Regions from separate parts of the Streptomyces sp. NPDC030143 genome, predicted to be linked through region 1. Evidence: predicted binding sites of a transcription regulator. Region 1 holds the regulator's gene; the other holds the start of a gene.
The links. Region 1 encodes HrcA, which represses chaperone genes, less so after heat shock. Its sites were predicted from a motif close to TTNGCACTCNGNNNNNCNGAGTGCNAA; they were not measured.

Region 1 (3,661 bases):
CGCCGAGGTCGAGCGTCCGCTCGCCGGAGACCGGGTGGCGCGGGCGGGCCAGGGCGTCCACGGACTGAGCGGCCACCGCCGCGTCCAGCCCGTTGCGCACCGCGTCCGCCCGCAGCTCCTCGGCCCCGAGGCCGCCCCGCGTCAGCACCGACTCCGCTCCCACCGCCGCGAACACCTCCGCGCCCGTGAACGCCGCGGCGCCGAGGACGTGATCGAAGTGGGGGTGGGTGAGCGCGAGATGGGTCACACGGTGACCGGTCAGCCGCTCGGCCCCCGCCCGCAGCTCCGCCCCCTCGGCGAGGCTCGACCCGGCGTCCACCACCAGCGCCGCCCCGGCCCCGACGACCAGCCCGGCCGTGCAGTCCCACACCGGCAGCCGTCGCCGTCCGACCCCCGCCGCGACCCGCTCCCATCCGAGCTCTTCCCAAGTCACCGTCATACCGCGACGCTAGCCGTACGGGGCCCGACCTTGCCCCGGGTGTACCCCACCGCCGTACACTGGCCCGGGGGACGCTGGCACTCGGATGTGACGAGTGCCAGGCGAGGCGCAAGGGGACGACTTCTGGAGGTGTGTGCGCCCATGCTGAGTGAACGACGGCTCCAGGTACTGCGCGCCATCGTCCAGGACTACGTCGGCACCGAGGAGCCGGTCGGCTCCAAGGCGCTCACCGAGCGGCACAACCTCGGCGTCTCCCCGGCGACGGTCCGCAACGACATGGCGGCCCTCGAGGACGAGGGGTACATCGCCCAGCCGCACACCAGCGCGGGGCGGATTCCCACGGACAAGGGGTACCGCCTCTTCGTCGACAAGCTGGCCGGGGTCAAGCCGATGACGGCCCCCGAGCGGCGGGCCATCCAGAACTTCCTCGACGGCGCCGTCGACCTCGACGACGTCGTGGCGCGGACGGTACGGCTGCTCGCGCAGCTCACGCGGCAGGTCGCCGTCGTGCAGTACCCGTCCCTGACCCGGTCCACCGTGCGGCACGTGGAGTTGTTGTCGCTCGCCCCCGCCCGGCTGATGCTCGTGCTGATCACGGACACCGGCCGGGTCGAGCAGCGGATGGTGGACTGCCCCGCACCGTTCGGCGAGGCCTCGCTGGCGGATCTGCGCGCGCGGCTGAACAGCCGGGTCGCGGGCCGCCGCTTCACCGACGTGCCGCGTCTGGTGGAGGACCTGCCGGACGCCTTCGAGGCGGAGGACCGCGGTACGGTCTCGACGGTGCTCTCCACCTTGCTGGAGACCCTCGTCGAGGAGAACGAGGAGCGGCTGATGATCGGCGGCACCGCCAATCTCACCCGCTTCGGACATGACTTCCCTCTCACCATCCGGCCCGTCCTGGAGGCCCTCGAGGAGCAGGTCGTGCTCCTCAAACTCCTGGGCGAGGCGGGCGATTCGGGCATGACCGTGCGCATCGGCCACGAGAACGCCTACGAGGGACTCAACTCCACGTCGGTGGTGTCGGTCGGCTACGGTTCGGGCGGCGAGGCAGTCGCCAAGCTCGGCGTGGTCGGACCGACCCGCATGGATTACCCGGGAACGATGGGAGCGGTACGCGCAGTGGCACGGTACGTCGGACAGATCCTGGCGGAGTCGTAGGTGGCCACGGACTACTACGCCGTTCTCGGCGTGCGCCGCGACGCGTCGCAGGAAGAGATCAAGAAGGCCTTCCGGCGGCTCGCCCGCGAGCTGCACCCGGACGTCAACCCCGATCCGAAGACCCAGGAGCGGTTCAAGGAGATCAACGCCGCTTACGAGGTGCTGTCGGACCCGCAGAAGAAGCAGGTCTACGACCTCGGCGGCGACCCGCTCTCGCAGGCGGGCGGCGGCGCGGGCGGTTTCGGCGCCGGCGGCTTCGGCAACTTCTCCGACATCATGGACGCCTTCTTCGGCACGGCGTCCCAGCGCGGACCGCGCTCGCGCACCCGCCGCGGCCAGGACGCGATGATCCGGCTGGAGATCGACCTCGAGGAGGCGGCCTTCGGCACGACCAAGGACATCCAGGTCGACACGGCGATCGTCTGCGCCACCTGCAGCGGCGAGGGCGCCGCTCCCGGGACCAGCGCCCAGACGTGCGACATGTGCCGCGGCCGCGGCGAGGTCTCGCAGGTGACGCGGTCCTTCCTCGGCCAGGTCATGACCTCCCGGCCCTGCCCCCAGTGCCAGGGCTTCGGCACGGTCGTGCCGACCCCGTGCCCGGAGTGCGCCGGCGACGGCCGCATCCGCTCCCGGCGGACGCTCACCGTGAAGATCCCCGCCGGTGTCGACAACGGCACCCGCATCCAGCTCGCCGGTGAGGGCGAGGTCGGCCCGGGCGGCGGTCCCGCCGGAGACCTGTACGTCGAGATCCACGAGCTGCCGCACGCGATGTTCCAGCGGCGCGGGGACGACCTGCACTGCACGGTCACCCTCCCGATGACGGCCGCGGCCCTCGGCACCAAGGTGCCGCTGGAGACGCTGGACGGGCTGGAGGAGGTCGACATCCGGCCCGGCACCCAGTCCGGCCAGTCGATCCCGCTGCACGGGCGGGGCGTCACCCATCTGCGCGGCGGCGGCCGCGGCGACCTGATCGTCCACGTCGAGGTCCAGACGCCGACGAAGCTCGACCCCGAGCAGGAGCGGCTGCTGCGGGAACTGGCCAAACTGCGGGGCGAGGAGCGGCCGCAGGGGCAGTTCCAGCCGGGGCAGCAGGGGCTGTTCTCGCGGCTGAAGGACGCGTTCAACGGGCGCTGACCCAGGCCGGGCGACAAGGGGAAGGCCCGATTCGGACTTGTTCGGGGGACGTGACAACATGCCGTCATGTCCTCCGCGCTGACCGATCTCTGCCCCCATCCGATCGTGCAGGCCCCCATGGCGGGCGGCGTCTCCGTGCCGGAGCTCGCCGCCGCCGTGTCGGAGGCCGGCGGGCTCGGGTTCCTCGCCGCCGGGTACAAGACCGCCGACGGCATGTACCAGGAGATCAAGCAGATGCGGGGGCTCACCTCCCGCCCCTTCGGCGTGAACCTGTTCATGCCGCAGCCCGAGCAGCCCGGCGCGGGCACCGGCTCCGACACAGCGGCCAACGCCGTACCCCCCTCCGGCGCCGTCGAGGTGTACGCCCACCAGCTCGCCGGTGAGGCCGCCTGGTACGAGACGGAGCTGGGCGACCCGGACAGCGGCCGGGACGACGGCTACGACGCCAAGCTCGCGGTGCTGCTGGACGACCCGGTGCCGGTGGCGTCGTTCCACTTCGGCGTGCCGAGCCCGCAGGCCCTGGAGTCACTGCGCCGCGCCGGAACGTTCACGCTGGTCACCGCCACCACCGTCGACGAGGCGCTCGCCGTGGAGCGGGCCGGCGCGGACGCGGTGATCGTGCAGGGCGCGGAGGCCGGCGGACACCAGGGCACCCACCGGGACGTCCCGGAGAACGACGGCTCCGCCATCGGCCTGCTGTCCCTGCTCGCGCAGATCCGCGAGGCCGTGGGCCTGCCGCTGGTCGCCGCCGGCGGCATCATGCGCGGCAGCCAGATCGCCGCCGTCCTCGCGGCCGGTGCGAGCGCCGCCCAGCTGGGCACCGCCTTCGTGGCGACGCCGGAGTCGGGCGCGGCCGCCGTGCACAAGCGGGCCCTGACCGACCCCCTGTTCGTGCGCACCGAGCTGACCCGCGCCTTCTCCGGCCGCCCG
Region 2 (3,661 bases), on a different contig from region 1:
TACGGCACCCGCCCCGAGCTCTTCCGGCCGCCCTTCGGCAACTACAACGGCGCCACCCTGCGCGCCGCGAAGGCATGCGGCGTGAAGTACGTGCCCCTGTGGAGCGAGGAGGTCTTCGTCGACCGCTGGGAGTACCGCGAGTGGGACCGCGACCTGCACCCCGGGGACATCGTCCTGAGTCACTTCCGCGGTCGCGGTGACTGGAAGGGCACGATGCCCGACATGATCCGCCGTTTCCTCGACCTGGTCACCGCGAAGGGGTACGCGGTGGCGCGCCTGGAGGACTACCTGTGAGGTGGCGGGGACCGGTGGCCGCGGCCCTGACGGCGCTTCTCCTGACGGGCTGTGCCCGCCTCGCGCCCCCCGCGCCCCCGCCCGCCCCCGGCCCGCGCGCCGTGCTCCCGCCGGTCGTGGACCACGTCCCGACCCGCGACAGGGTCGTCTTCCTCACCTACGACGACGGCGCCGAACGCGACCCCCGCTTCATCGACCTGGTCCGCGAACGCCGACTCCCGGTGAGCATGTTCCTCACCGACAGCGTCGCCGGCCCGGGTTACGCCCACTTCGCCCGCCTGCGCGCGGTCGGCGCGAGCCTGCAGAACCACACCCTCGACCACCTGGCCCTGCGCGGCCTGCCCTACGCCGGCCAGCGCGCCGAGATCTGCGGCCAGCAGGACAAGCTGCGCTCCCGCTTCGGCCTGCGCCCCCGCCTCTTCCGCCCGCCCTACGGCGCCTACGACACCACCACGCTGCGTGCCGCCGCCGACTGCGGCGTCACCGCGATCGTCCTGTGGCGCGCCTGCATGGGCCCGACCGACCTCACCTACACCCACGGCCCCCACCGCCTGCGCCCCGGCGACGTCATCGCCGTGGACCCCGACGCGTTCCCGGCGCCGGCCCTGCGCGACCGCACCACCCGTCTGCTGCGGCACATCAGGGAAGAGGGCCTGAGGGTGGGCCGGTTGGAGGACTACCTCTGATCGCCGCCCGGAGGGCGCCGTGGAGACGGGCGGGGCCCGTGGAGCGGCAGTCCACGGCACCGCCCGCCCCGGCCGACGGCAGCCGGAACAACCCGCGAGTCCGCCCCGAAAACCCGCCGACGCGCGGCGGCCATTGGCACTCCGCTTGACCGAGTGCTAACCCCGGTCATAGTCTCAGCCCTGGCACTCCCCCCTGGAGAGTGCCAACACAGCGACGGGCAGGTCCGGCACCCGCGACGACGGATCGACCTGGTCGCCACCTCAGACAGTTAACCCCGTGAGATCTCCGAAGGGGGAGGTCGGATCGTGACGACCGCCAGCTCCAAGGTTGCCATCAAGCCGCTCGAGGACCGCATCGTGGTCCAGCCGCTCGACGCCGAGCAGACCACGGCCTCTGGCCTGGTCATCCCGGACACCGCGAAGGAGAAGCCCCAGGAGGGCGCCGTCCTCGCCGTGGGCCCGGGCCGCTTCGAGAACGGCGAGCGCCTGCCGCTCGACGTCAAGGTCGGCGACGTCGTCCTGTACAGCAAGTACGGCGGCACCGAGGTGAAGTACAACGGCGAGGAGTACCTCGTCCTCTCGGCTCGCGACGTCCTCGCGATCATCGAGAAGTAAGTCATCTCGAAGCACACATTGCTTTGAACCACTGCGCCCCTGGCCCCCGCGACCATTGATCAGCCGGGCGCCCGGGGCGCAGTGTCATTCCACCCGATAATTCCGAGAGGGCTCCCGCTGTCATGGCGAAGATCCTGAAGTTCGACGAGGACGCCCGTCGCGCCCTCGAGCGCGGCGTCAACAAGCTGGCCGACACGGTCAAGGTGACGATCGGCCCCAAGGGCCGCAACGTCGTCATCGACAAGAAGTTCGGTGCCCCCACCATCACCAACGACGGTGTCACGATCGCCCGTGAGGTCGAGATCGACGACCCGTACGAGAACCTCGGCGCCCAGCTGGTGAAGGAGGTGGCGACCAAGACCAACGACATCGCGGGTGACGGCACCACCACCGCCACCGTCCTGGCCCAGGCCCTGGTCCGCGAGGGTCTGAAGAACGTCGCCGCCGGCGCCTCCCCGGCCGCCCTGAAGAAGGGCATCGACGCCGCCGTCAAGGCCGTCTCCGAGGACCTTCTCGCGTCGGCCCGCCCGATCGACGAGAAGTCCGACATCGCCGCCGTGGCCGGGCTGTCCGCCCAGGACCAGCAGGTCGGCGAGCTCATCGCCGAGGCGATGGACAAGGTCGGCAAGGACGGTGTCATCACCGTCGAGGAGTCCAACACCTTCGGTCTGGAGCTGGACTTCACCGAGGGCATGGCCTTCGACAAGGGCTACCTGTCGCCGTACTTCGTGACGGACCAGGAGCGCATGGAGGCCGTCCTGGAGGACCCCTACATCCTCATCAACCAGGGCAAGATCTCCTCCATCGCCGACCTGCTGCCGCTGCTGGAGAAGGTCATCCAGACCAACTCCTCCAAGCCGCTGCTGATCATCGCCGAGGACGTCGAGGGCGAGGCCCTCTCCACCCTCGTCGTGAACAAGATCCGCGGCACCTTCAACGCCGTCGCCGTCAAGGCCCCCGGCTTCGGTGACCGTCGCAAGGCGATGCTGCAGGACATGGCGACCCTGACCGGCGCCACGGTCATCTCCGAGGAGGTCGGCCTCAAGCTCGACCAGGTCGGCATCGACGTGCTGGGCACCGCCCGCCGCATCACCGTCACCAAGGACGACACCACGATCGTCGACGGCGCCGGCAAGTCCGAGGACGTCCAGGGCCGCGTCGCGCAGATCAAGGCCGAGATCGAGAACACCGACTCCGACTGGGACCGCGAGAAGCTCCAGGAGCGCCTCGCGAAGCTGGCCGGCGGCGTGTGCGTGATCAAGGTCGGCGCCGCCACCGAGGTGGAGCTGAAGGAGAAGAAGCACCGTCTGGAGGACGCCATCTCCGCGACCCGCGCCGCGGTCGAGGAGGGCATCGTCTCCGGTGGTGGCTCGGCTCTGGTCCACGCCGCCAAGGTGCTCGAGGGCGGCCTGGGCAAGACCGGCGACGAGGCCACCGGTGTCGCCGTCGTCCGCCGCGCGGTCGTCGAGCCGCTGCGCTGGATCGCCGAGAACGCCGGCCTGGAGGGTTACGTCATCACCTCCAAGGTCGCCGAGCTCGACAAGGGCCAGGGCTTCAACGCCGCCACCGGCGAGTACGGCGACCTGATCAAGGCCGGCGTCATCGACCCGGTCAAGGTCACCCGCTCCGCCCTGGAGAACGCCGCCTCCATCGCCTCCCTGCTCCTGACGACCGAGACCCTGGTCGTCGAGAAGAAGGAAGAGGAAGAGCCGGCCGCCGCGGGCCACGGCCACGGCCACTCCCACTGAGCGAACCGCTCGCAGAAGGCCCCCGCTCCTTCCCGGAGCGGGGGCCTTCCCCGTTCGCCGTCCCTCGCGGGCTTCGGACCGGCTACCGACCGAGTACCCCCAGCTGCTCCATCAGTCCCGCCCGGTCGTACTGCCACCAGCCCTCGCAGATCATCCCGCCCCGGAACCGGTGCCAGGTGGTGCCGGTCATCGTGACGTCCATCCCGGTCGCCGGGATGCCCAGGAAGTCGCCCTTGTGCTTGCCGGCCCAGGTCCAGCGCGTGCACACCAGGTCGTCCTGGGCGATCTGGGCGTCCACCCGGAACGAGAAGTCGAAAC

Region 2: the regulator HrcA is predicted to act here: its motif matches at 1,114-1,140, upstream of groES (co-chaperone GroES).

Annotation. Positions count from the first base shown of each region.
Region 1 is NZ_JBVIAY010000003.1:228,590-232,250, reverse strand. It holds gene ACZ4YY_RS07200 (MBL fold metallo-hydrolase) at 1-439, opposite strand, end outside; gene hrcA (heat-inducible transcriptional repressor HrcA) at 581-1,597, shown strand; gene dnaJ (molecular chaperone DnaJ) at 1,598-2,731, shown strand; gene ACZ4YY_RS07185 (nitronate monooxygenase) at 2,798-3,661, shown strand, end outside.
Region 2 is NZ_JBVIAY010000010.1:107,855-111,515, forward strand. It holds gene ACZ4YY_RS19255 (polysaccharide deacetylase family protein) at 1-294, shown strand, start outside; gene ACZ4YY_RS19260 (polysaccharide deacetylase family protein) at 291-980, shown strand; gene groES (co-chaperone GroES) at 1,287-1,595, shown strand; gene groL (chaperonin GroEL) at 1,718-3,343, shown strand; gene ACZ4YY_RS19275 (ester cyclase) at 3,426-3,661, opposite strand, start outside.